Regions from separate parts of the Defluviitalea raffinosedens genome, predicted to be linked through region 3. Evidence: riboswitches for the same ligand, from Rfam matches in the RefSeq annotation. Region 3 holds a riboswitch; each other region holds the start of a gene.

Region 1 (11,209 bases), on a different contig from region 3:
ATAAAACTGGCGGAATACATAAAGAAGCATAACAACATTGAAATCGATCCCAATTCCATATATGATATTCAAATTAAACGACTTCATGAATATAAAAGGCAGCTCCTTAATGTGCTTCATATCCTGTATTTATACAATCAATTAAAAGCTCACCCCGATATGGATTTCTATCCTCGTACCTTCATATTTGGGGCAAAGGCTGCGCCAGGATACAGAAGGGCAAAACTCATTATTAAACTCATCAATACTGTAGCAGACATCATTAATAAGGATGAGCACATTAATGGAAAAATTAAAGTTGTATTTGTTGAAAACTATAATGTATCCATTGCTGAAAAACTTTTCCCGGCTGCGGACATCAGCGAGCAGATCTCAACAGCAAGTAAAGAAGCATCCGGAACTGGTAATATGAAGTTTATGCTAAATGGAGCAGTGACTATAGGGACCTTGGACGGAGCCAATATAGAAATTAAAGAAGAAGTTGGGGATGAAAATATCTTCATTTTTGGTTTGACGGCGGATCAAGTGATTGAGTACTATAAAAACCGAAACTATAATCCTTGGGATATCTATAATACCAATCAAGATCTCAGATTGGTTTTGACACAGCTTATTAATGGATTTTTATCCCCAGAAAATCCAGAACTGTTCAGAGAGATTTATGACAGTCTGCTAAATGGAGGAGACGAATATTTCGTACTTAAAGACTTTGACAGCTATGCGCAGACTCATAGGAGAATTGTTGAAGCCTATAAAAACAGAGAAGAATGGACGAAAATGCAGATCATGAATGTAGCTAAAAGCGGCAAGTTTTCCAGTGACAGGACGATTAAAGAATATGCAGAAGAAATCTGGAACTTAGAACCTATTCATGTTTCGGTAGATTAAAACGAAAAAATCCCTAAATCATTTAGGGATTTTTTTATTGCATAAAAAAATATTTCCGATTTCCTCTGCAATGAAAAAAACACCGGGCAGGATGCACACTTGCGAAACTCTTTTTACACGAACCAAATGGAATATATTGCATATATTGTTATTGAGTAAAAAATAAGTAAAAAGGAGGAGGAAAAATGTCTCAAAATTTTGAGCAAAATAGAGCATATAACCAAGGTAATCAACAGCCTGGCCAACAACCAGTAAGTCAACCTCAGATGAATCAACAGCCCATGATGCAACAACCAGCAATGCAAGACACAATGATGCCACAGTCGGGGATGTATCCGGGAATGTATCAACCAGGTATGTATCAGCCGGGAATGTATCAACCAGGTATGCAGCAGACTATGCCTTCCTATTATATTGATGATATGGATGATAGAGATAGAGAATATTTAAAGAAATTGCATCCAGAATTAAATCAAAGGATACTAAAGTATATAGAAGAAGAATGCAGCAAAATGGATTATGATGGAAGCCCTATGTATGATGAATACCCTGATCATGAAACGATAGAGCAAATGATCGACAGAATTTACGAAAGAATCGTCAATGAAATGCCTGAAGTATTAGAAGAACCTGACATGGATAGACAAAGAATACCAAGATATCGTCTCATTCGTTCTCTGACAGGAGCACTTTTACTATCTGAATTGTTTGGAAGAAGACAAAGATATCGCAGAAGATATCCATATGATTATTTCTATGGATATCCATCTTATCAATACCCGTATTATGGGTATCCATACTACCAATATCCATATCCTTATTATTATTAAAATTGATGCATTGTTTATAAGACCAAATGAGGTCTTTTTTTTTATTATTTTTTCATAGCTCTTAAAATAGCAGGATTGTTCATATATTCATCCGGAACGAGTTCTCTTTGAATTTTAATATCGTCATGAAGAACCAAGTCCAGTCTTTTAAAAAGCTCCTGCTGAGATTTCAAATCATAGATCACTCTTACAGTGGGTTGGTTAATGGCTTCAGTTTTATTTTTTTCAACGATGGCAATGGTATCGTCACTTAATAAGACTGTTGTCCCTACAGGATAATAGCATATGATACTCCGAAATATTTTAAAGATATCTGAATCCAAATGATATCTTGTCATTTTTTCCATTTCATTTAAAGTATCAATAATGGTATATGGATCTCTATGGATACGCTTGCTGGTCATCGCATCGAAGATATCACAGATCGCACAAATTTTGGCCGCTTCGGGAATTTTTTCACCAGTGAGTCCTAAGGGATATCCTTTACCGCCAATTTGCTCGTGATGCATCAGAATCATTGCTTTAGTTATGGGAGTTAAAGAAGGATGTTCTTTAAATATATGATATCCTTGAAGGGGATGCTGTTTGATCAAATTATATTCTTGGTTAGAGAGCTTTACAGGCTTATTTAATACTTCATCGGGAACTAATATTTTTCCAAAGTCATGAAGAAGTCCTCCTATAGCCAATTTTTTTAAGTAAGATTTATTGCCCCCCATTTTTCTCCCGAGCATAACGCATAAAACGGCTACATTTACACTATGGCAATAGGTGTAGTTATCTTTGGCTTTAATGTCGACTATATCATATAGAATTTCCTTGTTGTTTAAAATCTCTTCAATAATTCTGACAGCGGTATCTTCCAGTCTGTGAACATCTATTTGCTGAGTTGCTTTAAATAAAGAAACCATATCCTTTACCAAATCAATGGTTTCCAGGCGAACTTGCTCAGAAATGACGTCTTTGTTTTCGATTCCTTCAGACAAATCATCCACAATATATATTTTATCGATGCCTCTTTCCAGCAATTTTTCTTTATAATAAAGTTTAAAACTTGTATTTTTAGCAAGCAGTCTGCTGCCATCTTTATCAATAATCGTTTTGGCTATAATTTCTCCACCATTTAAACATTCTACAGGGACCAGGCGCATAGTATGTCCTCCGATCTTTAATTAATACATTTATTATAAATCAAAAAAGGTATGTTTTCCACATTCTTAAATAAAAGAAAAAAATACGTTTATACATTTATTCCAGCATACCATTGGGTTTGACAAGAGTAGCCCCAGGGGGTACATTAATAGTAGAAAAATAAAGTGGAGGATAAGATCTATGTATAAAGACAGTACGATTTGCGTAATATAACAAAGATGAATTGAGAATATTAAAACAAGGAGGATTCATATGGTTAAAAACGCAATGACTGCTGACTTTTTGCGCTCTGCTTACGGTGGAGAAAGCATGGCGCATATGCGCTATCTGATTTGGGGTGAAATCGCCAGAAAAGAGGGATTTCCCAAGATAGGAACTCTGTTTGAAGCCATAGGATATGCAGAATATGTTCATGCAAATAACCACTTTAATGTCTTAAAGGAACAAAAAGGAGACTATACAGTTCCTGCCGGAGGAGTTTTTGGTATTGGAAGTACTGTAGAGAACCTACAGGGCGGCATTGATGGAGAGCTTCACGAAGTAGAACAGATGTATCCGGTTTATTTGCAGACCGCAGAGTTCCAGGGGGAAAAAGGCGCAAAACGTTCCTTCCACTATGCATTGGAGGCTGAAAAAATTCATGCGAAAATGTTTAAAGAAGCGCAAGAAAGTGCGAAGTCGGGGAAAGATTATGACTTTGAAGCGGTTTACATATGTCCTGTTTGCGGTTATACGGTTCTGGATGAATCGCCGGACGTATGTCCAGTCTGTGGAGCTAAAAAGGAAATATTTAAAGAATTTAAATAGCTAAGGGCTGTTGGTAAAAACCAACAGCTTTTTTAGTACTTTCAGTGTATTGTAAATAAAAAATGGAAGTGATATAAAAATAAAGAAATAAGGAGGAAAAGGAAGCTATACGCATTAATGTCGATAATTGTATGCAAAAATTGTCGAATTATAAACTTGACCAAAAATTGAACTGGGTTTAAGATTAAAATAAGGCAACATATATAAAATTGAAGGGGCGGATTCTAATGAAGAAGATAGAAAATAAAATCATACTCCTGTCATTGTTGAATACTTTCGTACTGGTTGTACTATTAGGTACCATATCCATTTCATTGGTCTTATATACACAAACAACATCGTTAAATGCAATGGAAAAAAGCATGAGAGAAAGCTTTGATCACTTGATTTCGACTCAGGTGCAAAGTGCTGTCAGTGTGATTGAACAATATGGGAAAAAAGTAGAGAAAGGCGAGATGACTTTAGAAGAGGCTAAAAAAGCTGCTGCCGATATCGTTAGAGATATGCGTTATGGCGAAGATGGGTATTTTTGGATTGACACATATGAGGGAGTTAATGTAGTATTATATGGAAGTGCAACAGAAGGTACCAATCGCTATGAGCAGAAAGACAGTAACGGCAAGTATCTTATTAAAGAGATTATCAAAAACGGAATGCAGGAGGGTGGTGGTTTTTCAGACTACCACTTCCCAAAAGAGGGACAGACAGAACCACTACCTAAGCGTAGTTATTCATTATCTTATAAACCTTTTGAATGGGTTGTTGGAACAGGAAATTATACGGATGATATTGATGCAGTAATCAATACTAAGAAAATAGAAATGAGGAAGCAAATAAACAGGCAAATTATGTTATTTGGCTTTATGGCTCTTTTGGTTGGAGTTCTATTTGTTATTATATCCATCATAGTAGGTAAAAAAATATCAAAACCTATTAAAGAATCTTCTAAGATCATCGAACAGATTTCCCAGGGGGATTTATCTGTCGATATGCCAGCCAAATATCAGAAATATAAGGATGAAATCGGTCTCATTTCAAGATCTTTGCAGCAAATGATCAAGACTTTAAGAAGCATGGTGAATGATATTGTAACTGAATCCAATAAATCTATGAAGGCAGTTATAGTGGTTAATGAAAATGTTGATGCTCTGAAAGATCAGATAGATGAGGTAGCATCTACAACAGAAGAAATTTCTGCAGGGATGGAAGAAACGGCGGCATCTTCCGAGGAAATGAATGCCACTGCTTCAGAATTTGAAAATGCTGCACACTCCATTGCTCAAAAGGCACAGGATGGAGCAAAAACTGTCGAAGAAATTCAAGAAAGGGCAAACAGATTAAAAGAAAGAGTTTTAACATCTCAAAATAATGCAATGAAGATTCTTGAAGAAGCAAAATCTGCCCTTGAAAAAGCAATTGAAGAATCGAAATCGGTAGAACAGATCACAGCTTTATCTAATATAATCCTTGAAATTACTTCTCAAACGAATCTTTTGGCCTTAAATGCGGCTATCGAGGCAGCCAGAGCAGGGGAAGCCGGTAAAGGCTTTGCGGTGGTTGCGAATGAAATCGGAAAACTGGCTGAAAACTCAGGAGCTACAGCAAAAGAAATTCAAGAAATAATCAAGACAGTCCAAAGTTCAGTAAATAATCTCTCATCTACTTCGAATAAATTGATGGAATTTGTTTCTTCGGATGTAAAAGAAGATTATGGATTAATGCTGGAAGCAACAGATCAATACCAAAAAGATGCTGAAAATGTAAGTGCGATCATTACAGATTTTAGTGTTACATCTGAGAAATTACTGATTTCTATACAGAATATGATAAAAGCTATTGAGGAAGTAGCTTCTGCAACCAATGAAGGAGCCGCCGGAATAACCAGTGTGGCTGAGAATACGGCAGTCATTGCAGATAAAGTTAGTACAATAGCAGAGCAAACAGAAGAGGTGAAGTCAGGAAAAGAAAAACTTATGGAAGCTGTGGAAAGATTTAAACTTCAATAATAAAAAACTGAATAATTCATTTAGGTGCCTTATAAGATGAAACTTATAAGGTGAAAAGGGAATACGGTTAGAATCCGTAGCAGCCCCCGCTACTGTAATTGATGACGAGTCTTTAAAAGCCACTCTAAGTATTTAGGGGAAGGCAAAGACGAGGATGAATCATGAGCCAGGAGACCTGCCTAAATGAGAGCATTAATAAGCTTTCGGAGGGAAAGCCTATTAGAGTCAATTAACTATTTTGCTTTTATGCTATAGTTATAAATTCTAGTGGCAGTACGTCTATGATGTACTGCCTTTTTAATAGATAAAATTTTTAATGGATTAAAGCTGAAAGGAAAGGATAAAGCAATATGAAAAGAATCTTAAAGACATTACATATTTTTATGATCATAGCCCTTTTAGGCACTATGGCTGGATGTAGTGGTGTTAAGAACACCCAAATAAGTGAGGAGCCAAAAAGAATCGTTTCTGTAGCTCCCAGTATTACAGAACTCATTTATGCTTTAGGCAAAGGAGAAAACCTTGTGGGAAGGACCGACTACTGTGATTATCCGGAAGAAACAAAAGAGGTTCCAAGCATAGGGTCCTTAATTGATCCCAGTGTAGAAAAAATTGTTGAGTTAAACCCGGATATCGTTATTGCCACTGCCAATTTTAAAGAAGAAACCTATAAAAAACTAGAAGACTTAGGCATAGAGGTGGTTGTGCTCTATGAAGCTATTGACTTAGAGGGAGCTTATGATTCTATAGCTAGATTGGGGCAAATCCTTAATGCAGAAGATGAAGCCAATCGAGTTATTACAGAGATTAAAGATAAGATTGAAGAGGTTCAGGAAAAGGTTAAAGATGCCCCAAGGCCGAAAGTATATTATGTTGCCGGCTTTGGTAAAAATGGAGATTACACTGCCACTGGAGATACCTTTATAGGTCAGCTTCTGGAGATAGCCGGAGGGGATAATATTGCAAAAGATGCAACAGGATGGCAGTATAGTCTTGAGAAAATAATAGAAAACGATCCAGATATCATATTGATCTCCCAAAATTATGGACTAAAAGAGCAGTTTGTAGAAACTGCCGGCTACAAGGAGCTGTCAGCTGTAAAGGGCGATAAGGTGATTGAAATAGACGATAATCTTATTGCAAGGCAAGGCCCAAGACTTGGGGAAGGTGTAGAAAGCCTGGCAAAGATCATGCATCCAGATTTATTTGAATAGGTGAGATGATGAGACTAAAAAGAAAAACACTATTTTTTGTATTGCTCGTTTTATATTGTATACTGGCGATCGGGGCCATTTCGGTGGGAGCAGCCAATATAAAGCCCTGTGAGGTATTCATGGAAATCCTTAAGTATATACCTATTATTGGCAAGCATATCGATACAGTACCCTCTGATACAAATTTTCTTATTGTTTTTATGGTACGCATGCCCAGAATTATTATGGCAAGTATAGTTGGGATGGGATTGGCAGTAGTAGGGACCTCTTTTCAGTCCCTATTTAAAAATCCTATGGCAGACCCTTACGTGCTTGGAATATCAGGAGGGGCTGCCCTGGGAGCGGCGCTGGCAATTACTGTTCATTTGCCGGCTGCTCCATTTGCCTTTATAGGAGCGGTAACTACGACCATCATGGTATATCTTATTGTACAGGTCAGATCAAAAACAGCTACGATCTATTTACTTCTGGTGGGAAGTGCCATAGGTTTTTTGACATCGGCTTTAATATCCATCATAATGGTGTTTAATCAGGAACATGCCAGCAGGATTATATTTTGGATGATGGGAAGTTTCAATGCTTCAAGCTGGGAGAATATTTATATAACAGCTCCGGTTGTATTTGTCGGCACAATGATTATTTCTTTTTTATATAGAGATCTCAATTTAATGCTTGTTGGTGAGGAAACGGCTAAAAGTTTAGGTGTAGAAACAGAAAAGCTAAAAAAAGGCGTCATTATCATTGCATCCATGATGATTGCTGTTTGTGTTTCTTTTTCCGGAATCATCGGATTTGTAGGCTTTTTGGTGCCTCATATGGCAAGAATCATTGTTGGTCCCAATAATAAAGTTTTGATTCCTTTTTCGGCTTTGGGAGGCGCGATTTTTTTACTGCTTTCTGATACTCTTGGAAGAACCATAGCCGCTCCCGGAGAATTACCTGTAGGAGCGGTGACGGCATTGATTGGTTCTCCCTATTTTATATATCTTCTGATTAAAATGAAGCGAAGGAGTGGATAAACCCTTGGGACAAAAAATAGATGTAAGAAATCTTAGTTTTTCCTATGGAGATCAACAAGTATTAAAGGATATCAGTTTAAGTTTTAATAAAGGTAAATTTTATTCCATCATTGGACCCAATGGTTCGGGGAAATCCACATTTATAAAAAATATTTCAAAGCTTATTACCCCAAAAGCCGGAAGTGTATTGATAGACAATCAGGATATTTGCAAAATGAAAAATAAAGAATTAGCCAAAATGATGGCAGTGATTCCCCAAAACATACTCATAGACTACGATTTTACTGTTTTTGATATTGTGATGATGGGACGAAGTCCATATAAACGAAGTTTTCAGGATTTTAACGGGGAAGATCAGGCGATCGTGGAAAAGTACATGCGAGCGACCAATACATGGAACTTAAAGGATCAGTTGATTACGAATTTAAGTGGCGGAGAGATTCAGAGAGTTATCGCTGCAAGGGCTTTAAGTCAGGAAGCAGACATCATTCTTCTGGATGAAATCACTTCCCATCTGGATATACAGTATCAGATAGAATTTTTAAATATATTTAGAAGCCTAAAAGAGGACAAGATCATCATTGCAGTATTGCATGATTTAAATTTAGCGTCTACCTTCAGTGATGAAATTATATTGCTTAAAAGAGGACAAGTTGAGGCCAAAGGTTCCCCCGAAGAAGTAATCAGTAAAGAAAATATTAAAAAGGTATACAATCTTTCTGTGGAAATCTTTGAAAATCCTGTAAGTCAATGCCCTTATGTCATTCCTATTGTTTAAAAATTTAAGGATTATTTTTGGTTTATTACTTTACAATTTTAGTGAGTTAAAGTATAATAGGCTTGTAACTAAAATGTTGATACAGGGGGAAATAATAATGAAAAAGAATATAGCGTTTTTAATATTGAGTATTATGATATTATCTTTATTTTCAACAGGCTGTGGCAAAAAAGCAGCATCTAAAGAAGATCATTCTTTAGAAGAAGTAAAACAAAAGGGAGTATTGGTTGTCGGACTGGATGACACCTTTGCACCCATGGGATTTCGCGATGAATCTGGTGAGATTGTAGGGTTTGATATTGATTTGGCTAAGGAAGTAGCAAAAAGAATGGGTGTAGAGATAGAGTTAAAAACAATTGACTGGAATGCGAAGATGATGGAATTAAACGGCAAAAATATAGATGTGATCTGGAATGGATTATCGATTACAGAAGACAGAAAAAAAGAAATCCTGTTTTCCGATGTATATCTTAATAACAGACAAATTATTATTGTAAAAAATGATTCTGATATTCAAACCAAGGCAGATTTAGCCGATAAAGTGATTGGACTTCAAACAGCAAGCAGTGCTGAGACAGCTGTTAATGCTGATACAGAAGTAGCCGAAAAAGTTAAAGGTATCAGCGATTATCCAACCAATACAACTGTTCTTCTGGAATTGGAAGCAGGTCGTGTGGATGCGGCAGTAATGGATGAAGTAGTGGGAAAATATTATATCTCTAAAAAGCCTGGTCAGTTTAGAGTATTGGAAGATGATTTTGGCCGTGAATCGTATGGTATAGGCTTTAGATTAGGCGATCAAAGTTTAGCAGATGAAGTTAACCGAATTATGAAAGAATTAAAAGATGATGGAACAGCAGCAGAAATCTCTAAAAAATGGTTTGGAGAAGATATTGTTGTAAAATAGGAGGCTTATTGTGTCTGATATTTTAGAAATGATTGGTTATATCATTAAAGGAAGCATCAATACATTAGAACTATATGGAATAACTATATTATTATCGATACCGCTAGGAGTTTTAGGAGCTTTAGGAAAGGTTTCAAAATCTAAGCTCCTTTCTTCTGTGCTTGGGGTTTATACATGGATTTTCAGAGGGACGCCTCTTATGCTTCAGTTGTTTTTTATTTATTTTGGCCTTCCTCATTTTTTAGGCATTACTTTTGATAAATTTGAAGCAGCTTCCATTACCTTTGTTTTAAACTACGCTGCGTACTTTATTGAGATTTTCAGGGGAGGCATTATATCCATTGATAAGGGGCAATATGAAGCGGCAAAAGTATTAGGCATGACCTATTCCCAAACTATGCGCCGGATTATTCTGCCTCAAACCATAAGAAGAGTACTTCCTGCCACATCCAATGAAGCCATTACATTGGTTAAAGATACGGCATTGGTGGCTGCCATTAGTATGGATGATCTGCTTAGGAATGCCAATCAAATTGTGGCAAGAGATTTTACCGTTATACCCTTTTTTATAGCTGGAGCCATTTATTTGTTTTTAACCTCTGTGATCGTCTGGATCTTTAAGAAATTAGAGCAAAAGTATTCTATTTATGAGTAGGAGTTTTATTATGAATATGATTCAAGCATCCAATATCAGCAAACGATTTGGGAATTTAGAAGTTTTAAAAAATGTATCTTTAAGCGTTGCCAAAGGAGAAGTAATCTCAATTATAGGTCCTTCCGGTTCTGGCAAAAGCACGTTTCTTCGCTGCCTTATTTTATTAGAAAAATGTGATGGTGGAAGAATAGAGATTGAAGGCATTCCCATTGAGGCTTTTGATGAAGAAGGCAAACGCATACCGCTTCCTCATAAAGACGTAAAAGACGGTGTAAGAAAAATGGGGATGGTGTTTCAGAATTTTCATCTTTTCCCTCACAAGACAGTTTTGGAAAATGTCATTGAAGCGCCGATTATTGTTAATAAAGTTCCTAAGGAACAGGCCATCAAAGAAGCAGAAGAACTTCTTAGCAAGGTTGGACTTCTTGAAAAGAAAGATGCTTATCCATCCCAAATTTCAGGGGGACAAAAGCAAAGAGTTGCTATAGCAAGGGCTTTGGCGATGAAACCAGATATTATGCTTTTTGATGAACCGACTTCAGCTCTAGACCCGGAACTGGTTGGAGAGGTTTTAGGCGTTATAAAGCAATTGGCAAAAGAACATATGACGATGCTTGTTGTAACCCATGAAATGGGATTTGCTAAAGAGGTGTCAGACAGAGTCGTATTTATGGATCAGGGAGAGATCATTGAGGACGCACCACCTGAAAAGCTTTTTAATAATCCTGATCACCCAAGAATTAAGGCATTTTTAGAAAAAATATTATAGATGTATAAGTTTTTTTCTTCTTTCCATAATAAGAATAAAACGAAGTTTAAAGCCACTTTACGAAACCGTAGGTGGCTTTTTTGCAAAGGAAAGAAGGAAAAATATGAACTGGGATCGATACAAACAAAGGATCGTTTATGAAAACGGAGAATATCATCTTATTATATATTTACCTGAAGATATA
Region 2 (11,209 bases), on a different contig from region 3:
CGTTTTCGGCTAAAAAAGTACTTAACTTTCTTCCTTCATTTGTTCCTGCAAATACAATCACTTTTTTCATCTTATTCTACCTTCAATCCAATGCAGAAATTATATTCTGTATCCCCTAGGAGTTACCAGTTTCCCGTTTATGACCCTGGTAGTGGAATTTCCGATTATTACTGTGGTAAACATGTCCACCACCTCGTCTTTTAATTCTTTAAGCGGCAATATCTTGTGAGTTTGTCCCTCTCGCCCTATATTTCTTACATATCCGCACATTGTATCCCCGCTTATATTTCTCATCACGATTTCACAGGCTTTTTTAAGAAAATCCGCTCTCTTTTTGCTGGATGGATTGTAAATCACTATTACAAACCCGGCCTGCGAGGCCAGATCCAATCTCTTTTCAATGTCCTCCCATTTTGTAAGAAGGTTGCTTAAGGATATTACCGCAAAATCGTGTGTTAAAGGTGCTCCAAGAACCGCTGCCGCAGAGCTTGCTGCAGTAATTCCTGCTATGACCCTGATCTCTTCACGGATTCCAAGCTCCTCACATATTTCAATCATCAGGGCCGCCATCCCGTAAATCCCTGCGTCTCCGCTTGAAACCATAGCTACATTTTTGTTTCCTTTTGCAGCCAGCGCAGCCATCCTGCACCTTTCTACCTCCTGCATCATGGGGGTTGCTATTATTTCCTTGCCCTCAATCAAATCTTTGATTATATCTATATATAAAGTGTATCCGGCAACTACCTCGCTGTTTTTTAGTGCCTCTATCGCAAGCGGTGTTATCTGTGCTTTCTCTCCCGGCCCTATGCCAATAATACTAATCATGACTCTACCCCACCCATTTATTTTTATTATTTTACCGCCATAAGTCGTTTTCTTTGGGCATACCATTTGTTAAAATTCTCAATATGCTCTGCTATCAAACTCTTCATGGCTGATATTTCCTTAGAATTGTCCTTCCGTGCGGTTTCCCCAAGGCTGTCAATATTGTAGTACAGTATACCGTTTATCTTCCCGACCTCAGGGTCTATGTCCCTGGGTACTGCAAGATCAATAATGTATTTGGGCTTATTTGCACATCTGTCAATCATATCGATAGTAACAGTCTGATGGGGACTTGATGTTGCGCTTATTAAAATATCCACATATGGTATCAATGACTCCCTGTCGTGATACGGAATAACTTTACAGCCTGTAGGAACAATTATGCTTTTGTTGTTGTGGGTTCTGGTAGTTATGTGGACCTCACATCCCTTTGCAATCAGTTCCTCACAAACTTTTCTTCCAACTACTCCGTTACCGATAACCAACGCTTTGCAACCTGCTTTTTTTTCAATATATTCACTTACCAGTTGTACCGACTGCCCGGCTACCGAAGGCGAAACGGCATTGAGCACCAGCTGAGTCTTTACCTTTTTGGCACAGGTTATGGCGCACCTGAAAAGTGTGTTCAATGCCGCATCGCTTGCTCCCTCATCAATAGCAATCAGCATTGCTTCTTTAACCTGCGTCAATATCTGGTCTTCTCCAAATATCATTGAGTGAATTCCACAGGCAAGCTCAAAAAGATAAACCGCCAAATCTTCACCCTTTTTAACATAAAAACACTTCTTCATATCATCATCAAGATTGGCAGCATTGCAGAATATTTCAACCGGATCCGCTTCTTCGCAATGGCTTAATGAAATGTACGCCTCTGTGCGGTTGCAGGTTGAAATCAAAACCACTCCGGAAACACAAGCCTCCTTATTTATTTTGGCTAGAATATCTCTTATTTGATTTTTGTTGAACCCAACCTTTTCTCTTAATTCCAGGCTTGCGCTGCGATAATCAACTCCAGCCATGATTATATTCAAAAGCTACACCTCCATGCCCTTTCTGCGATAGCAACAGTGACTCCATCTCTAGCTCTTTTTCCCATTATCAATTTCCCATGATTGCTGGCCAGTATGGCCGCTCTTTCACAGACATTATCCACACCTGTAACAGCCCTTACAAACCCCGATGATGAAAAGCTCCCTTTAGCCTCCATAAGCTCTTTATTGGTATAAAGCTTAAGACAGTATCTGAATTTGTCACAAAGCCGTATAATTGCCTCTTCTTCTTTTTTTATATCAATGGTTGCAACACAGTAAACAAGATTCTTTGGTATGTTCTCTGCCGCCAGTGTTTCAAGAAATACTTCTTCCAATATCTCTTCCGGAATTCCTTTCCGGCATCCCACTCCCACAGCAAATAGCTTAGGGCACAAAAATAATGTATTTTTAAAAGGCTGCTTGTCCGCATTTTGCTTTTTGTGATCATATATATATATTCCGTAATCAGTTGTATCCTTTGTAAAGAATTCCGGTAATTCACCTTCCACCGGAAAATCACAGCGAAAACCAATTTTTTGACCATTCAGCAATGCGGCAGAAATATGCTTTATGTTTTCTATGTTCAAAATATGAAGACCGTTTTCCTTTGTCCACACATCAACCGAAAAAACGCCGTTAATATCTGTAGCAGTAGTAATAATTGCCCTTCCTCCCAAAAAAGACGCCAATTTATGGGCCAGGCTGTTTGCACCGCCCAAATGCCCTGACAATATGGGAATCACATATTCTCCTGTTTCATTTATCACAATGACCGCCGGGTCGGATGCCTTATTTTTAAGGAATGGCGCAATTGCTCTTACGGCTATACCGGCAGCTCCAATAAATATTATTGAATTGCTGTCCTCAAAGGCTTTTCCTGTAAGTGCGCTAAGATTGTCTTCCATCTGAAGCAGCTCGCCGCCTCCATACTTTGAATATGCAACGATAGAATGTCCCTCTTCTTTAAGATAATCAACCAGGCGCTTACATAAGAGTGAGCTCTTTTGGGTAAAGGAAATCAAGGTTATCCTCATTGTTCTTTCGCCTTCCTGAATTCATGGGTAAAGCTTGCATCATAAAGCTTTGAAAGCTCGTGCTCACAAGAAAGAAAATCCCCTACAAGTATCAAGGCCGTTTTGGTAATATTGTTTTCCTTTGCACTTTTATGAAGCTCTGCAATTGTGGTACGGACAATCTTCTGCTCCGGCCATGTAGCCTTATAGACAATAGCAGCAGGCGTATCGGATTTGTATCCGCCTTTTACAAGCTTCTCACTAAGCTTCTCAAGCATTGAGGTCGTAAGGAACAAAACCATGGAAGCCTTATGAGATGCAAGCTTTTCTATATCCTCATCCGGAGGTACGGGCGTTCTTCCCTCCATCCTTGAAAGAATAACAGTCTGACTCACACCAGGCAGTGTATATTCAGCATTTAACACCGCTGCCGCACCGCAAAATGAACTGACTCCGGGCACAACGTTATAAGGAATTTTATGCTTGTCCAACAACTTCATCTGCTCCTTGATTGCTCCATAAATACTTGGATCGCCTGTATGCAGCCTTACCAGTATCTTATCAGGTGAATATTCTCTAACGAAAACATCTATAATTTCATCAAGTGTCATAGAAGCGCTGTTGTAAATCTTGCACTCAGGCTTTGTACACTTAAGGAGCTCCGGGTTAACCAAAGACCCTGCATATATGACAACATCAGCTTTTTTCAAAAGCTCCTGTCCCCTCACTGTTATCAAATCAACCGCGCCCGGTCCTGCTCCGATAAAATAGACCATTTTTATTCTCCTTTAACTATAATAATCGAAAAATAACTGCTATCTTCATTTAAGTCCCTAAGACTGTTATATATTTTCTCATTTTCCATAAAGCAGCATTCTACCATTTTGGAATTGTCAAGCAAATTATGCTTCTCCAGCTTCTGCTTTATGTTTAAAATACCCTTTCCGCTTTTCATAAGCACCTTGCTTCCGTTCAAACGTAAGAGTTCATCCGCACCTTCATAGGATGCAGGAACAATATGCAATGCTTCCTTCCCATTACACAATGAAATGCCCAGTTTGGCAGCAGCCGCGCAAAACGAGGGAATCCCGTTAACAATTTCAGCAGAATATCCTTTTTCAACAACCAACCTGTGCACATACATATATGTAGAATAAATTGTAGGATCACCGAGCGTTATAAATGCCAGGTTCAAGCCTTTTTCGAGCTCTGCACAAATCAGCTCTACACAAGCTTTATGACTCTCCCGCAGTATTGCTGTATCCCTTGTCATAGGCATACTGCAGTACATTATCTTTTTGCCGGAGATATACTCACCCACAATATTCAGAGCTGTTTTCTCGCCTCCGGTATCAGGTACTGCAATAATATCTGCCTTATGTAAAGTCTCAACCGCCAATAGAGTAAGAAGCTTCTTATCTCCCGGTCCAACACCAACTCCGTATAAAGTTCCTTTCAATGCCCAACCTCCTTTAGCTCATTGATAAAGTCCAACACATTATCTGTCTGCATTAACACGCCATTTTCATTTGAAAATACAAGAACTTCAATCCTTGCCTTATTCATCACACGATAATTTAAATGATATACTATTTTTCCCAATATGCTTTCATACACCATTTTGGATATATTGTTCTGCAACAGGATATTGTGAATTTCATCTGTTGTTTTTGCATTCATGATTTTTTCGACCGTTTCTTTTCCTGCACCGGCTAATGCACTGTGAGCGGCAAATATTTCATTTCTGCAGTCAGCAATTTTCGAATGTGTATTCATAACACCGGCAGCTAACTTGACCAATTTCCCTATATGTCCGACAAGCAGGATTTTTTTAAAACCCAAATATATCGCATAATCAAGAGCTTCACCAATATAATTTGAAATTTTTACAGCGCTGTCAACATCAATGCCCAAATGCTCTCTGGCATAACCAACTCCATAATTTCCGGGAGAAATGAATAGCACGTTTTGACCGTTTTGCTTTCTGATAGACATTTCCAGCTTGATTGTATCTATCAATGCAGCTTCACTCATGGGCTCCACAATGCCTGTAGTTCCCAGGATGGATATGCCTTCGACAATCCCAAGCCTTTCATTGAAGGTTTTCTTTGCAATTTCCACTCCCTGGGGAACAAATATTTCCACATGAAATCCGCCATCGTATTTGTATAGACGGGCAACCTCTTCCAACGCATTAAAAATCATCTTTCTTGGTCCGGGATTGATAGCCGCCTCTCCTATTTTGCAGGGCAAACCCGCAGAGGTTACTCTTCCGACACCTATCCCTCCGTCAATGGAAATACCGGCTTTTGCCTTTTCAACCCTGGCATAGATCCTTATTCCGTTTGTTACATCAGGGTCATCCCCCGCATCCTTTATGATGCAACAGCTTGCGGAAGCTTCATTGAGAATGATATCTTCCGGCTTAAGAATTATTTCTTCCCCTCCGGGAAAAGTTAAAGAAACCTCCGGAATCTCTATCTTTTCAAAGAGCATAATTGCGCAGGCTTTTGCGGCAGCTGCCGCACAGCTTCCGGTTGTAAACCCTTTTCTTAGCTTTTTACCAGACTTTATTATATAATCATTCATTATTCCACCCACACTTATGCCTTTATATAAATTATGCGGGAAACTCACTATTTCAATTTCACAAAAACCGTAGAAGCATCGATATTTTGCTCATTGAAATTAGTGGTTTCTTGGCGCAAATTATATAGTACTGTATCAACGCAATTTCCTTTTTAGGTAGTTTTTCTTTTCTTCCAGTCATTAAGAGCTTTTCTCGCTTCGGATATGGTATTGGCATTCTCCGAAAATTCAAAGTCATCCTTTTCCTTTAGTATCTCCATCAAATGTCCGATTCGTGGAAGTCTTAAGTTTACACTCCTTATTTCATCCCTATGAGCGAATACTTCTTTAGGAGTACCTTCCAGCACAATCCTGCCCTGATCCATCACATAGGCATAATCACAGTAAAGCGGTACTATGTCAATATCATGGGTTGAAATAACCACAGATAATCCTAAATCCTTTTGTATTTTCCGAAGCAGTTTCATAATTTCACTAACTCCCATGGGATCAAGTCCTGCCGTAGGCTCATCAAGCACCAGCACTTCGGGCTCCATAGCCAGTACTCCGGCAATGGCTACACGCTTTTTCTGTCCGAAACTGAGACAGTGGGTTGGCTTATCCTTAAGGTGTGATATACCAATCCTGTCCATTGCAGCATTTACTCTCTTGCGGACTTCTTCTTCAGGCAGCTTCATATTTATTGGACCAAAGGAGATATCCTGAAGTACACTTGCCGAAAACAACTGGCTATCCGGGTCTTGAAACACAATACCCACAGATTTGCGAAGGTCTCTAAGGCCCTTTCGGGAATAGTCCAGCTGAAGTCCCTTAAACAGCACCTTACCGGCCGTTGGTTTGAGTGTTCCGTTTAGAGAAAGAAACAGTGTTGATTTTCCCGCTCCATTTCCACCCAGTACGGCAGTTGTCATTCCTTGCTTTATATCAAGTGTCACTCCCTTTAAAGCATGTGTTCCTTCAGTATATGTGTAATGAAGGTCCTTTACCTCCAGGATGTTCTCTATCATGAATAACTCCTCCTATACTTGCTTTAAAGCTATTGAAGATAAAACAAGTATGACGTTGATGGTTACTGCCAGGACATATCCTTTCCAATGCTTTTCATAGGTTTCTTCAAGTACATTGAGCTCTCCCTCGTATCCTCTTGCCTCCAGTGCAGTGTATAGTTCATCCGAACGCTTGTATGATTTTATGAAGAGCATGGAAATCAATGAGCCTAAAGAGCGATATCCGGCAGTCAGGCTTGAATAGCCCATACGGCAATTCTGTGCATTATAGATGGTATCTGCAGTTTCCAGCAATACAAATATAAACCTGTATACAAGCCCCATAAGCTCCACTAAAAGCTTTGGCATCCGAAGTCTCCGTAGTGCCGCCAGCAAATCCACCATAGGGGTACTAAGGGACAGAAAATAAAGGCATGAGACAGCTCCCAGTGCTTTGAAAAACAGCTTAATCGCCTCTTGCAGCCCTTCATTTGAGACACCTATCCATGTTCCTGCAACAGGAATTGCTGCCAGCAGGCTTTCTGGTTGCTCGGATATATTCACTGCAACGGTAGACACCCCTATTATCAAAAAAGAAACAGGCAATAACAGTAGTTTTATAAAAAAACGGAGGGGAGTCCCACCTCTTGAGACGGTCATGCCCCCCATAATAAAAATCACTGCAACCGATATTATCAAGTTATCTGCCCATAGACATACAGCCAGCGTCAGCAAGGCAAATGTAACCTTTTGCAAGGGGTCTGTATGTTTAAGCTTTGAGCTGTAAGCATATTTATCTATAGAAATCATGCGCTCTTCTCATCTTCTTTCTTTCTGCGGCCTTTCAAATAACCTAATCCATACCCGATTATGCCGGCGCCGATAGCAGCTTGCAATGCAAAAAGCAAGCTCTCAATCTCTCCGCTTTTCGGTTCAAAAATGGGTGAGAACCAAGGTTCATAATCTGCATTTATTTCTGCTATTGCCTCCTCCGCTTGCCCATCTGCTCCACCAAACTCAGCATCTTTAGCAATAAACAACGGAATAATTGCTAAAGCTATAATAATAAGAATCAACAGCAGGTTAACAGAAAGATTATTTTTTTTTGTTTGCCTTATCGCTTCAGTTTGCATGATTAAGCCCCCTTTTGTAATAGATTTAAGCTCTTCAATTCATCTTTGCCATAAGCAGCTATTGCATTAAATATTAATACTGTAAGTATACCTTCACTGATTGCAAGAGGAATCTGTGTCACTGCAAAAATACCCATAAACTTAGCCAGTGATGCAGCAAAACCACCTACTTCAGCTGGAAAAGCTAGTGCAAGCTGCACTGATGTCACCATATACGTCAACAGATCACCCAGTGCTGCCGCTAAAAACACTGCCAGCCATTGAGGTCCTTTCGCTTTCTTTACCAGCTTGTACGTTGCAAATGCAACAATAGGTCCTACAACTGCCATTGAAAAGGTATTTGCGCCAAGCGTTGTTAGTCCGCCATGAGCTAAAAGTATAGCCTGAAACAAAAGCACTATCAGACCCAGTACTGACATAGCTGTTGGGCCAAAAAGGATAGTTCCCAATCCCAATCCTGTTGGATGTGAACAGCTTCCTGTAACAGAAGGTATTTTGAGTGCGGAAAGTACAAATGCAAATGCACCTGCCATTGCAAGATATATTTTTAATCGCGGATTTTCTCGTACAGTTTTATTTATTGAAAATAGTCCTATAACTATAAATGGTACGCACAATACTCCCCATGAGATTGCCCAGACCGGAGGTAAGAATCCTTCCATGATATGCATAGCTGAAGCCATTGTTGGCATCAGTATTACCATAAGTCCAAGACCCAAAGCCAATTGTAATTTTTTGGACATAATACTCACTCCTCATACAAGTATTATTTTACAAACAAAAAACCTCTCAACATAAATAGTCAAGAGGTCATGCATACCCGGAATAATACTGTGCAGACATACACAACACCCCCTATCGCTCGTAGAGTAAATGGTGTTAAAAATGCAGGCAGGTCTTCTGGCTCAAGCATCATCATTCTCCAAACCTTCCCAGTTTCCCAGTGGTATCTATGGAGAACTCCACTTTTACAGCGGCGTGACCGCGCGGGATTTTCACCCGTCTTCCCTTTTCACTGATTCACACATTTTCTAGTAATGCATAACCAGCACCTGATTTTATATTAAATTATTAATATGTTATATCATTATTCAGATTATTTCAATGGATTATTTCATGTTTTATAAGATAATTTTGTCCAGTTTGAAACTGCGATTTTTCGCGCGTGACCCCCCGCCCGTTTCCGGGATGAAAAGCGGTAGAGATTTAGACCCCCCTACCCTATAAACTGCAGAAAATCTCAAAAGCTAAGCAGTTCTTTGAATTTCGTGAGATTTTTTGCATCTATTTTAAGCCGTTTTTCGGCATTGTTTTCAAACGAGGTATTAATTTTTCAAGAACAAAGTGAGTGTATTCAATTTATCTGTCAGTCAAGCGAACAATCTGACAATTGACCGTTATCCTGTCCAATAAAGTCTGGCAAAGATGCTTATCCTCAGCTGCATCTATCCATGCCGACAGTTCACGATTGGTTATAAAAATAATGCTTCTGGTTTCATTAAGAAAGGTAACTGCCCGGTAGAAAACCTGCAGTTCTGCCCTGGTTGGTTCCACATAAAAGACATCATCAATAATAATTAAGTCACATTCCTGCATATAAGAAAAGATCGCTTCTGCTTTTGGATTTGTGGCTTTCTTTTCTGCCACTGCGATAAAATTATCAAAAGGCGCATAATAGGTTTTATGTCCATTGCTGATTGCAGTTTCTCCAAGCTGCGCTGCAAGACCACTCTTACCCGTCCCGCATTTTCCCAGCAGGATTAAGTTTTGCTCTTCCTTAATCCATGTCAGGTTGGATAACTGTTTAATCTGCCATTTTAAGCCCTTGTTTGAGTTCGATGCGTCAAATGCTTTGTTTGGAAGCTTACTTGCCTTCCTCAGTTTGGTGTGTTTTTGTCTGGCCCTAATCTCCAATTCTTTTTCTAACACCATCTTAAGATAGTCAAGGTTTGATAGTTTCTCATCGTTCAAATCAATGTATCCCCTTGCGATATTCCAAAGATTAAGTTTTTGAGCTAATTCACGGATTTCTGTTATATCAGCCATCGATTTCCCTCCTTATTTCTTTACTCCTCGCCAAATGGTTAAAATACTGCTGATTCGGCAAAAACTTCTTAGCTATATGCTCTCCGTACTGATACATGAGATAAGCCAAAAGCTCATAGGCACTGCAGCGTTCAGTATCAATGCAGTATTCTATTCCATCAAGCAATTGTCCAATTGTATAAAACCTTGTCATCCGGTATAATCGAATGCAATGTGTATTAAAATATTTCGGCTGTTGCTGCTCCATCCGACGAATGAATTCCTGAGCTATTTCGTATTCTGCAAAATATTGTTTTATGATGGTTAAAGAAACCCTGTCTCTGCTGTAATTTTCTTCTGGTTTGAACAACTGCCCGGTATCTTCTGTGACTGGATATTTAGCCAATAAATCATTTGTTTCAGCATCATAGAACAAAAGCATTTCACCATCATCTTCAATGCGAATGCGTTTATGAGCATCCATCATACCTGTATTAATCAGATAACGGTTGCCTTTATAACTTACCACTCCATCCTTATCAAAGGAGGCAACCGTGCTTGATACTTCGGAATAAGGTTTGACATGGAGCAGGTATTTTTGCTCTTCCATGAACATTTCACGCGGCACTTTTCTGGTCACAGTATGTATTCGCCCGTTGCCTTCCCTATCTAACCATGCAAGGGCAGCACTGTTAAGGCTATCAATTCCGGTGTACATCCTTCCCTCTAGAAAACTTTGCTTGGCATATCCAATTACCTCTTCTACCTTACCTTTACTCTGAGGATCTCTTGGCCTGCATAATGAAACACTGTAGCCGATACGCTTTACATATTCTTCAAAGGCCGGTACAAATATAATATTACCTAGATTTTCGCTAACCACATAGACCCGATCAAGATCATATAGAATTGTCTGAGGCCTTCCTCCAAAATACTGGAAAGCATAATTGTGAGCTTTTATAGCTGTATCGGTCGTGAAGGGATCCGGTGAAAAGTAAGCAAATTTCATTCTACTATAACTCAGAACCATGCAAAAGAAATATATTCGTACAATTCGCCCGTACATATCCTTAAGTTTGTATTGACCAAAATGCGCCTGCGCTTCATATCCCGGTGGAGAAATTTCACGGGGTGAGGTTTTACGTTTACTGGCATGCGGATACCCGTGCTGTTCCCTTAAGGCTTTCATATAGCGGTAGAATGTAGCGCGTTTAACTTGTATATCAGGGAAGGCCTCCATCAATTTGAGATAGATGTTTGTATCCCTCATTTGTGGGCATATCTTCAGTTGTTCCAATATGTACTGACGGTAGTTATCCATGTGGTACCTTTCCTTTTTAGCTTCCCTTTCATAATCCTCTTTATCCATATTCCAGTATTTGCTGACAGAAGAATAGGTTATCCCCAGTGCTTTTGCGGTTTTTGTCTGAGCAAGTCCAAGTGCTTTGTACTCCTGGATTTTTCGGTATTGTTCGATTCCAATCATTATTGGTTTCCTCCTTTGGTTTTGTTATAAAATCTATGCCTGTAGCAATGCAATCATAGGCATCAACTCCTTTTCCGGATTGATAAATCAAATTTACCATATATAAAAAACACCCGTTGTG
Region 3 (11,209 bases):
GATTTGTCCACAATTGAAAGAGCAGATCATAATTACTTATGATACGACATTTTTCAAGTTGAAGTTCATAATGAATATCTTTATCTGGCCACTTTTCTCCCAGAGAGATAATGCAGCGCCGTATTTGTTCGTCAACTTCCACTTCATCATTCATTTCCACGATATCTTGATGATCGAGTCTTGACATATGAAGCATATTTTCACTTATACGAGCGAGCCTTTGTGATTCCTGGTAGATATAAGAGAGATATTCCTTTTGCTCCTGCTCACTTAGGTTTCCATCCAACAGTATTTCTGAGAAGCCTAAAATTGCTGCAACGGGGGTCTTAATTTCATGGGATACATTACTCATAAAATCTTTTCTCATATAATCCATTCCATTTAACTCTCGTGTCATTTTATTAAAGTTCTTTGCCATTGTTGTAATCTCATCGGCATACGAATCAGACGGAGTTTTTCTATGATTATTATTCAGAGTTAATTGCACTGTAAAGTCGCCATCAGCTACTTTTTGGACCCCTTTACTGATTTCAACTATGGGGTTTGTTACATAAGATGCGGAATGCCAAAGTGCCACACCACCTAAGAGCATAGCTATGGCACAAGTTAAAAGAGCCAGGAGTAGAGCAACTCTACTGGTAATTGGACCATGATAAAAATAAGAAAACCCTACATATACGATCACATAAGCAATAACACAGGAAATACAAAGGATGATAATAGAACCCAAAGCAAGTTTAAAACGGAGAGACATTTTCTTCTTTCTAATTTTTTTTGACATTGGATCTGTCAATCCTTTCCGGTATCTTTGCTTTATATCCTAATCCACGAATTGTTATGATCTCAAAGTCAGCAGAGTGTTCAAATTTTCTTCGTAACTTTTTAATATGCGAATCAATCGTACGGTCATCCACATTTGTATCCATCCCCCAGATCTCATCCATTAATTCTTGTCTTGTGAATATCTTATTTGGATTGCTCAAAAGCTTAAAGAGCAGATAGAATTCTTTTGGAGGCATCTCGTAGATTTCATTATTCACCTTAACGGTCAGTGAATTATAGTCCAATAGGGTATTGCCAACTACTAACTTTTTTTCGTTTGCAATTTGAGCTCTTCTTAATAATGCCTTCACCCGAAGCGCCAATTCTCTCATACTGATTGGCTTAATCATATAATCATCCGTTCCGGCACGAAATCCTTTTTCCATATCATCAATTTGACTCTTCGCCGTGATCATCAGAACAGGTATGGTATATGCTGCATCACGAAGCTCTCTGACTAATTGATATCCATCCATGTTTGGCATCATAATATCACTAATAATTAAATCGATATGTTCCTTGTCCAGTATGGCTAAAGCCTGTTCTCCATCAAATGCTGAAAACACAAGGTAAGACTCCTGCTGTAGCTTTGCACATATCATTTTATTTAGTATTTGATCATCTTCAACAACAAGAATGGAGAACATGCGAATCCCTGCTTTCTTTTATTGGTTGACTACTCTTTTTAGAGTAGCATTTTCTAATCGATATACAACATCAACAAGGTCCAATACTCTTTCATCATGGGTTACCATGATGGCAGCCTTATTGTGTTTTTTTACTTCCTTTTTAATTAATTCCACTACCTGTCTGCCTCTTTTTCCATCCAGGCTGGCTGTAGGCTCATCGGCCAGAATGACATCTGGATTATTCATAAATGCTCTTGCGATTGCTACCCGTTGTTTTTCACCACCGGACATTTTGGAGGGATATTTATTTGCACATCCTGATAATCCAAGATCATCCAACATCTCATCTGCATTCATTTTAGACCTACCATTCTTTTTATTCATATCCATTACAAATGTAAGCTGTTCTTTTGCGGTCAGGAAAGGAAGTAAGTGATGGTTCTGAAAGATAAATCCTATTTTTTCTCTGCGAATCTTAACCAATTTCTTGTTTTGTTTTTTTAGAAGTTTTTGTCCTCCGACTATAACACTGCCGTCTGTAGGTGAGAGCAGAGCACCGGCTATGGACAAAAATGTGCTTTTACCTGAGCCGGAAGGGCCAACAATGGCAATAAATTGACCTGGCTTTACTTCCAGGGAAACATTATTTAAAATGTTATTTTGCTGTTCACCATCCCGATATGACTTTGATATATTATTCAATTGCAATGCATATTCATTTTTCATTATTCATTACCTCCTATTATCACTATTGGATCAACTTTTGCAACTTTCCTTATGGATACTAAACTGGTGAGTAAAGAGATTACGATAAAAACAATAGATATAATCATCACTGTTGATATTACAAGATCAAAAGGCATGCTGCCTGGAAGCATAGATGCCATGCCAATGGCTAAAAGATTGCCAATGACTACGCCTATCACAGAAAGAATGAGAACCTGACTCATAATATATCTTGTAAGTTCTGACATTTTCATTCCTATTGCTTTAAGGACACCAAATTGTTTTTGCTTCTGTATGGTAATTACGTAGAAAAATACTCCTAATACTGCTGAAGAGATGACCACCAGCACCCAAAGAATCATTTTGATCGTTAACTGTTCGGCAGAGTATCCTGGAAGATTATTAATGACTGTTTCTTTGTCAATCACTTCCAGACCTTCTATATCAATATTTTCAATATCCGTTCCCTGTACTGCGATCGCATTATACTGTTCAGTATAAGAAGAATTTACTTTTTGGTTGAGGGCTGTAAATGTATCAGTCCCAATAAAACCTACTGGAGAGTGTCCGTAAATTTCATCCTGTGTAAAGCCTACTACCCTTAAAGCAAGGCCTGTTACAGAATCCTCCAACACATCTCCAATTTCTATATTTTGTTCTTTAAAGGAATCATCCAATACAAGAGGATATTCTGCCCCGAAATTTGATAACCCCTCTCCCTCTGTTATTTCTGGAGAAAGAAAGCTCTCTGAATCAATAACAAAATAGGTAATATCCAACTTTGCTTCATCTTCTAAGGTATTAATATTGGATCTCTTAATATTTAAATGTGTTACATTGTCATTGGTTTGAGACGCCACTTGTTCCAGTGCCTTTGTGTCTATATTGGATATGGAGATTAATTTTTCAGCATCTTTGCTTATTACGAAGTACTCAGCCTCTCTTTTTTCAATAGATGCACTAATCGCCCAACCAAGCCCGTTTGCCAAACCTGATAAAAATACAACCATAAAGATCATCAAAACAAGGAGAATTTCTATTAATACATATTTTGACATACTATGCTTTATTTCTTTCCATGCTAATTTCATAATTTAACCTCTTTCATTATATAATTTATCATTATCATTCATCTGAGATATATTCATGCTATTTTTCAAATATCAGTTGTTATATGCTTTTAAAAATTTTTGTTTTTTCACTGCTAATCGTATTAAGATATCAATATTACAGCTGTAATGATCATCGACATACATAATATAAAACAGAAATGTGACCTGAATATGACCAAAATGAAAAATCCTTAGTTTATGCTGGATCTTGATTAAACCACAAAATCTGTGGAAAAATTATTGTCGCTTAATGTAAAAAATGATTCTATGGTGGGATCTTAATAAATAATTGAAGCCTGACTTCTTTGTTCTCTGGAACAAAGAAGTCAGGCTTGTTCGTAAGATTATTCTTATTGAGAGAATGATTTTTTCGTAATACTGCAGTGTGTTTAATCAGAAGCATATAGTTTTGCATCCAGCTCAATTAAAATGCCTATATTATAAATATAAACATTGCTTATTTCTATAGCAAATAAGTTTTGCATGTACTCAGATAAATTCAATTTCTCAAATTTTTTGTGGTATTCCATGACGTAATCTCTGATATTTCCAATGTCTGGCTGTATATAATAATTTAGTGCACTTGCAGGTATATCATAGTTTTTGGTTAGTATATCCGGGAATATCTTTCCTCCAAATAAATCCGCAATGAATCTGACATAAGCATAAGCTGCGATCAGCTCTGGGTGTTCTTTATCTATTTCTTGTATTCTCGCTATGCATGCTTCTGTAGAAGGCAGCAATTTCATTTCAGAAAGTTTTTCGCCAGCCAGAATTTCTAAGTCCTTTTTTATTAATTCGGCCCTATACAATTCTTTTGTAGCAAAAAGTTTAATACTTTCATGATCTGAATGTTTATCAAGACTGCCTTCTATAGCCTGATACATAGCATGCAAGTTAAATATATATTCTATATATCCTTCTTTGCTTGCGTTACCTTCAATCAATCGGTTAATAAACCCACTTTTTTCAGATGCTAAATGCAATGCTTTGGTATTGCTTTTTATCTTTTCTGTAAAATCCATCTGTTTTCACCTCAAAGTATATACTTATTGTCTTTGGTTGTTCGCCTTTATCATTAGATAAGCTTTGTCTCAATAAAAGTATTATATTGCTCGATCAGAGTTTTTATACGCATATTTTTAGCAGTAAAATGAGCAGACACGCGGTTAATTTTGCCCAAGCTAAATGAATCGCATAATTTAATAGCATGATAAGGAAACCGGGTCGTAAAGGTACAGCTATAGTATTTAGAGGTTAAAATCAGTATAATGAAGTTATGCTAATAAATTGAAGAGATACAGGAGAATCTTTTAGAGGCAGATCATCGGTATTTAAAGTAAGGAGTCCTTTTTCCACTGAGTAATTGACAAAAGGCTGAAGTACAACATTTATGAAAAGGTTGTTGTAGGAAGTATATTTAGGATCAAGGATACCCTGGTCTCCATAGATGATCAGTTCATCTTGATTGGTATATATATTGCTTTCATGGGCAAGGGCATTAAATGTATAGGTCTTTGCTTTAACGAGTTGCCCATTGGGTCTTCTAATCTTTATAAACTCTAAAGTGATTGGGACATCTTTTGGAGGAATATCTGAAGTTTGAAAAGAGAGCAGTCCTTTTTGTACTGTATAGTTTACTTCCGGCTGCAATACGCCATTGACATATAAATTTACGAAAGATACTTCTTCAGGATCGATAATTCCTGTATCACCAATTTTGTCTTCATCTATATATTCATTTTTTATGCCATCAGAAATTGTATTATAGTAATATATTTCTGCAGGGTATATGTCGCCACTTGAATCTCTGAACGTAACAAACCTGATGAGTATAGGAGCATTTTCTACAGGAGCATCAATGATATTTAAAGTAAGCTTTCCTTGTTCAATATCATAATTCTCCCTTGGTTGTACAACACCGTTAATATATAAATTAAAGAAAGAAACCATTTCTGGATCCAGGATACCTCTATTCCCATATTCGGGTATTTCATCTTCATTCGTATATTCTTTTTTATCTTCCTCATATAAAGTATTGTATTGGTATACTTCAGTTCTGAGGAGACTTTCTCTGTATGTAATATTGATTTCTGTTGTAAAATAGCGTTGGCAGAAAGTTTTGGGCTGAGTTTTTGGCTGAGCCATTGAACCAATATTTATTTTAATACTTAGATTTAGCAAATCATTTTCATTACTTATAACCTTGGTACCACAATTAAAGTAGCATGTTTTAAAAGATAAATCTGTTCTTTTTGGCACACACAGATAAAAACTTTTATATATTCTGAATGGTATTGGATTTGAAATAAGGTTGTCCTCTACAAAAAGGGAAATATATCCTTGAATGTACACTACAAATTGATTGGCACGTACATATTTTCCAGAAGGCAATCGAATCCGTTTACTTCTGGTTTTGAGAAAACGGGTTACATCGGAATAACTAATTGCCATGGGATTGTATGGATTTAGTATATTTCCGTGTTTATCTGTCAGGTGGCAGTCTATTTTTGATAAGTTTGTAAACCACATCACCCTCACTCCCAATTAGTTAATTTGAACAATTTTCTATATCTTATTCATACATAATGTTTGAAGTTACATTTAGAATAAAAGGATGTGCCGGATGGCCCATCCTTTTATTCCTATTAAGTTTTAAGTTATTATTGTAGTGGTGGAGTCTGCATCTGGAACAAAGTTGGTTACTACTAAAGTAATCACTGCACCATCAGGTATACTAGCTGCATCTGTGATGACTACTTGTGTATCTGAAATGGTGTATAAATCTGATTGTTGTAATACGCCATTGATGAATAACAAGTAGTAACCATTTCCCGCTATAGCTTCAGTGATTGTAGTTACTGGAGTATCTGTATCATCTACAAAAGCGGTTGCTGGAATTTCTAAGGTAGATCCAACACGATGGGCAGGATCTACTGAGTAAAAATATCTTTCTACATCTGGGTTTGTTGAAACGTTTGTAGTTGTTTCTGCAGAAATAACGAGTTTAAATAAAGTAGCCATTCATTCACCTCCTCTGATCTTTATCATTACACTATATCTTATGTCGAAATAAGAAGAATGGTGACAGGTTGACCACTTCTTTTATAAAATTTTTACGATGATGATATTCTGTTTTTACGGAGAAAAGATATAGAGAAGATGATTGATAAGGGAATAAACAGCTGTTTTAGTCAGGATTTTACATAACATAAAAGTAGATTAAAATAAAAAGATTGAATCGTTTGCAGAGATATGTTACATTAAATGTAATTAAATATGGAGCAATCAGGTGTCGAAGCAACCATGCAATGTGGTTGGCTTCGGTGAAAAGGGAAACAGGTGCAAATCCTGTACGAACTCGTCACCGTAATTAGGGAGCTAAGCCGATATATCACTGGGAAACTGGGAAGATGGCCGATGCGATGATCTTTAAGTCGGGAGACCTGCCTGATTGTCGTACAGAAACGTTTGTTTTAGGCCACGAGTAACTGGTCATTGTACGGGTATGATTTGCAGGATGATATTTCATTATGAAGAAATATAGTATCCGGCAAGTGATTTCGCGTGCAAACCCTTTACCAGTAGCTGGAAAGGGTTTTTTTAGTTTAGTGAGAAAGGCTAGGAGAACTATGGCAAAGGTAATAATGGTACAGGGAACTATGTCCAATGCAGGGAAAAGTCTTTTGGTAGCAGGTTTGTGCAGAATTTTTAAACAGGATGGCTATCGTGTAGCTCCTTTCAAATCACAGAATATGGCGCTCAATTCGTTTATTACAAGAGAAGGACTGGAAATGGGACGGGCTCAGGTTATGCAGGCGGAAGCTGCAGGCATTACACCGATGGTCTGCATGAATCCTATTTTACTAAAGCCCACGAATCATACAGGTTCTCAAGTCATTGTGAATGGTGAAGTCCTTAGGAATATGAGTGCAAAAGAGTATTTTGCCTATAAAAAGGAATTGATTCCTGAAATCAAAAAAGCTTTTCGTAAGCTTGAAGAGTTTGCAGACATTATTGTGATAGAAGGCGCAGGGAGTCCGGCAGAAATCAACTTAAAACAGGATGACATCGTCAATATGGGCATGGCCCGGATGGTAGACGCCCCTGTACTTTTGGTGGGAGACATTGACAGGGGAGGCGTATTTGCACAGTTAATGGGAACGCTGATGCTGCTTGCAAAAGAAGAAAAGGAAAGAGTAAAAGGATTAATCATCAATAAGTTCCGTGGAGATAAGTCCATATTAGATCCTGGGATCAAAATGCTGGAAGAAAAGGGGAAGGTACCGGTAATAGGTGTTGTACCCTATATGGAACTGGCTTTGGAAGATGAGGATAGCTTAACGGAGAGATTTAATAAAAAGCTAGGAGGATTAATAGATATTGTTGTTATTCGCTATCCCCGAATCTCCAATTTCACAGATTTTAATATATTTGAGCAGATTCCCGAAGTTACTGTACGCTATGTTACTTCTGTCCGCGAACTGGGACATCCTGATTTGATTTTCCTTCCGGGGAGCAAAAACACTATGGGGGATTTAAAATGGATGCGGCAGAACGGGCTGGAAGCAGCCATAAAAAAACTTGCAGAAGATATTCCAGTGTTTGGCATATGTGGAGGATATCAGATGTTAGGATGCCGGATTGATGACCCTCATGCCATGGAAGAAGGTGGCTGCATTCGAGGAATGGAATTATTGCCGGTAGCTACCGTACTGCAGAAAAAGAAGAAACGTTGTCAGGTGGAAGGGGTAATAGACGAGCTGGATGGAATTTTCAGCGGAATATCGAGATGTCCTTTTAAAGGATACGAAATTCATATGGGACAAACTGTATATCACGAAGCATGTGACGTGTCAGAAGACATTTACAGTAGCAGAATAGGAAATAATGTGGTGTTCTCTGCCAATAATAAAAATGTATATGGTTCTTATATCCATGGATTGTTTGATCAAAGCAATATAGCCCATGGAATCGTACAGGCTTTGGCTAATAAGAAAGGTATCAAAATAGAGGATGGAATCTTTGAGAATTATCAAATATTCAAAGAAAAACAGTATGACAAGTTAGCAGAAACATTAAGAAAATACTTAGATATGGAGGTAATTTATGAAATCCTTGGAGAAGCCTATTTGGAATAGTTTAACAAGAGAAATTCTGGAACAAATTGTTATTACACCACCTGATGAAGAGGTTAGAAAAAAAGTATTGAAAAACTGGGATGCCGTTGCGAAACCCATTGACAGTATGGGAAGGTTTGAGACCCTCACGGCACAGATTGGAGCAATACTAGGTACTGAGCAAATCAATATAGATAAAAAGGCTGTTGTGATCATGTGTGCAGATAATGGAATAGTGGAAGAGGGTGTCACCCTGTCTGGTCAGGAGGTAACCGTTGGGGTAGCCGGGTTGATGGCAAAAAAACAGTCATCAGTAGGAAGAATGGCAGACAGTATAGGCGCAGATACTATCCCGGTGGATCTTGGCATCAATGCGAAAGACCCCATTCCGGGCCTTAAGAATAAAAAAATAAGATGTGGAACCCGCAATTTCGTAAAGGAACCTGCCATGACAGAAGAGGAAGCATTAAGGGCAATTGCTGCAGGCGTAGAGATGGTATATTCCTGTAAAGAAGCTGGATACAAAATGCTTGGTACAGGAGAACTGGGCATGGGCAATACGACCACCAGTGCTGCTGTTGCTGCTGCATTGCTTCAGTGTGAGGTAAGTGAAGTTACAGGCAGAGGAGCTGGATTAAGCGATACAGGATTCCTTCGTAAGCAACAAGTAATTAAAGAAGCTATTGAGAAATACGGTTTGTATCATGCGGATCCATTAAAAGTTTTGGCAACTGTAGGAGGACTGGACATTGCCGGGCTAACAGGGGTGTGTATTGGTGGTGCACTTTATCATGTACCTGTTGTATTGGATGGTGTGATCAGCATGGCGGCAGCCCTTCTGGCAGAGCGCATGGTACCCGGAACGAAAGATTATTTATTGCCTTCCCATAAGGGAAAAGAGCCTGCCATAGAAATGCTTATAAAAGAACTGGGAATAGAGCCGGTGATTGATGGAAAACTGGGATTAGGCGAAGGAACCGGTGCAGTCATGATGTTTTCACTGCTGGATATGGCCCTTAGTGTTTATCATAGCAGTGCGACCTTTAATGATATTCAGGTAGAACAACATAAGAGGCTTTAAACATGATGACACTCATTATCGGAGGAAGTGGCAGCGGAAAGTCATCTTATGCTGAAGACTATATAGCCACTTGCTCTAAAGACAGCAGAAAGTATTATATTGCTACCATGCAGGTTTTTGACAAAGAAGGGCAGGCTAAAGTTGAAAAACATCAAAAGATGAGAGAAAATAAAGGATTTTATACGATAGAACAACCGATATCGATAGGGAAGGTGTTGGAAAAAACAGGAGAAGCTCTGGTTTCTGAAAGTACGGCGCTTTTAGAATGTATTTCTAATTTGGTTGCCAATGAAATGTTTTTCGGGAATGAGTCGAAAGAAATTAAACGGATAACCGAAAAGATTATACGGGGAGTGGAGCAATTAAATAAAAGTTTTAAGCATCTGGTGATTGTGACAAACAATATATTTGAAGATGGAATGATTTACGATGAAACGACTATGGATTATATACAGGCTATGGCTGACATCAATAAGAAACTGGCGATGATGGCGGATAAAGTGATAGAAATCGTCGTAGGCATTCCCGTTATACTGAAAGAAGGAAAATAGTATGCGGATTTTAAAATCTATTGTTATCGCATTTTCCATATATTCTAAAATTCCTGTGCCGCAGTTTGAGTGGAAAGAAGAAGATATGGAATATATGATGTGCTTTTTCCCATGGATTGGAATTGTGATAGGGCTCTGTATTTATTTTTGGAGAGTATTTTCTCAAAGCCTTGGTATCGGTGAAATCTGTTATACGCTCATTGGGGGAGCTATCCCTCTTATGATCACCGGAGGCTTTCATGTGGATGGCTATATGGATACTATGGATGCATTTCATTCCTATCAGTCCAGGGAAAAGAAGCTGGAAATCTTAAAAGATTCCCATATTGGTGCATTTGCTGCAATTATGCTGGGAGCCTATGGGCTCATTTATTTAGGAGCATTTTCAGAAATCCAGGAGGAGAATTTATTAAAAATTGTGTGTGCAGGCTTTGTTTTGGCACGATGTCTTAGCGGACTTAGCGTAGTTTCATTTCCACCGGCAAAAAAGAGTGGATTATTTCATATTTTTTCTAGCAGTGCACAAAAAACGAAAGTGAAAATCTCTCTTTATGTGCAAGGGGCAGCATGTATGGTGTATATGGTGGGGCAATCCTTATATGCCGGAATAATTGTGCCTGGAGCGGCTCTTTGTGCTTTTATTTATTACTACTATCGCTGCAAGAAGGAATTTGGCGGTTTTACAGGAGATACGGCAGGTTATTGCGTATTGCTTTGCGAAGGCAGCATGATAGTGGCAGCGGCTTTACTCAATATTTTAGCATAGGAGAATGAATATGAAATTAGTGATTGGCGGATATGCCCAGGGAAAATTAAATTATATCCTGCAGGAAATTAATGCAGATCATTACGTGGTTTTTGACGGAAGCATTCCAGATGAAATACAACTTAAGAAGGCCATGGAGCAGGGAAAGAATATTATTATTAATCATCTTCACAGCTGGGTCAGGGAATGTATTGCTAAAGGAGGCAATCCGGAGGAAGAAATACTTTCTTTTCTACAGAAGAATCCTGAAGCCATAATTATTAGCGACGAGATTGGCAATGGCATTGTACCCATGGATCCCTTTGAAAGAGAATACAGAGAACGCACAGGCAGGATTCTTGTAAGTTTAGCAAGTCTGGCAGATGAGGTGGTGCGGGTCCTATGCGGCATTGGCCAGAAAAT

The links. A riboswitch is a leader RNA that binds a small molecule or an ion and turns the genes downstream of it on or off. The one in region 3 is predicted to bind cobalamin.
Region 1: it holds a riboswitch for cobalamin, as region 3 does, so the genes downstream of both, JOD07_RS01450 (ABC transporter substrate-binding protein) here and JOD07_RS07210 (cobyric acid synthase) in region 3, are expected to answer to the same signal.
Region 2: it holds a riboswitch for cobalamin, as region 3 does, so the genes downstream of both, JOD07_RS12595 (energy-coupling factor ABC transporter permease) here and JOD07_RS07210 (cobyric acid synthase) in region 3, are expected to answer to the same signal.

What each region holds. Positions count from the first base shown of each region.
Region 1 covers NZ_JAFBEP010000001.1:283,317-294,525, reverse strand. The annotation lists gene JOD07_RS01475 (glycogen/starch/alpha-glucan phosphorylase) at 1-888, shown strand, start outside; gene JOD07_RS01470 (hypothetical protein) at 1,074-1,718, shown strand; gene JOD07_RS01465 (HD-GYP domain-containing protein) at 1,763-2,869, opposite strand; gene JOD07_RS01460 (rubrerythrin family protein) at 3,123-3,677, shown strand; gene JOD07_RS01455 (methyl-accepting chemotaxis protein) at 3,905-5,683, shown strand; cobalamin riboswitch at 5,689-5,880, shown strand; gene JOD07_RS01450 (ABC transporter substrate-binding protein) at 6,034-6,897, shown strand; gene JOD07_RS01445 (FecCD family ABC transporter permease) at 6,906-7,916, shown strand; gene JOD07_RS01440 (ABC transporter ATP-binding protein) at 7,921-8,694, shown strand; gene JOD07_RS01435 (amino acid ABC transporter substrate-binding protein) at 8,792-9,601, shown strand; gene JOD07_RS01430 (amino acid ABC transporter permease) at 9,612-10,256, shown strand; gene JOD07_RS01425 (amino acid ABC transporter ATP-binding protein) at 10,273-11,025, shown strand; gene JOD07_RS01420 (glycosyl hydrolase family 18 protein) at 11,129-11,209, shown strand, end outside.
Region 2 covers NZ_JAFBEP010000020.1:45,321-56,529, forward strand. The annotation lists gene cobK (precorrin-6A reductase) at 1-70, opposite strand, end outside; gene cobJ (precorrin-3B C(17)-methyltransferase) at 100-825, opposite strand; gene hemA (glutamyl-tRNA reductase) at 852-1,844, opposite strand; gene JOD07_RS12560 (cobalt-precorrin 5A hydrolase) at 1,853-2,878, opposite strand; gene cobM (precorrin-4 C(11)-methyltransferase) at 2,887-3,645, opposite strand; gene cobI (precorrin-2 C(20)-methyltransferase) at 3,648-4,328, opposite strand; gene cbiD (cobalt-precorrin-5B (C(1))-methyltransferase CbiD) at 4,325-5,458, opposite strand; gene JOD07_RS12580 (ATP-binding cassette domain-containing protein) at 5,611-6,465, opposite strand; gene cbiQ (cobalt ECF transporter T component CbiQ) at 6,478-7,254, opposite strand; gene JOD07_RS12590 (energy-coupling factor ABC transporter substrate-binding protein) at 7,251-7,577, opposite strand; gene JOD07_RS12595 (energy-coupling factor ABC transporter permease) at 7,580-8,320, opposite strand; cobalamin riboswitch at 8,451-8,648, opposite strand; gene JOD07_RS12600 (ATP-binding protein) at 8,937-9,623, opposite strand; gene istA (IS21 family transposase) at 9,616-11,088, opposite strand.
Region 3 covers NZ_JAFBEP010000007.1:52,441-63,649, forward strand. The annotation lists gene JOD07_RS07175 (sensor histidine kinase) at 1-781, opposite strand, end outside; gene JOD07_RS07180 (response regulator transcription factor) at 765-1,469, opposite strand; gene JOD07_RS07185 (ABC transporter ATP-binding protein) at 1,488-2,177, opposite strand; gene JOD07_RS07190 (ABC transporter permease) at 2,177-3,268, opposite strand; gene JOD07_RS07195 (biliverdin-producing heme oxygenase) at 3,679-4,314, opposite strand; gene JOD07_RS07200 (DUF4183 domain-containing protein) at 4,553-5,821, opposite strand; gene JOD07_RS07205 (DUF4183 domain-containing protein) at 5,945-6,313, opposite strand; cobalamin riboswitch at 6,563-6,757, shown strand; gene JOD07_RS07210 (cobyric acid synthase) at 6,922-8,430, shown strand; gene cobT (nicotinate-nucleotide--dimethylbenzimidazole phosphoribosyltransferase) at 8,399-9,490, shown strand; gene JOD07_RS07220 (bifunctional adenosylcobinamide kinase/adenosylcobinamide-phosphate guanylyltransferase) at 9,493-10,041, shown strand; gene JOD07_RS07225 (adenosylcobinamide-GDP ribazoletransferase) at 10,043-10,807, shown strand; gene JOD07_RS07230 (bifunctional adenosylcobinamide kinase/adenosylcobinamide-phosphate guanylyltransferase) at 10,818-11,209, shown strand, end outside; gene JOD07_RS07235 (histidine phosphatase family protein) at 11,189-11,209, shown strand, end outside.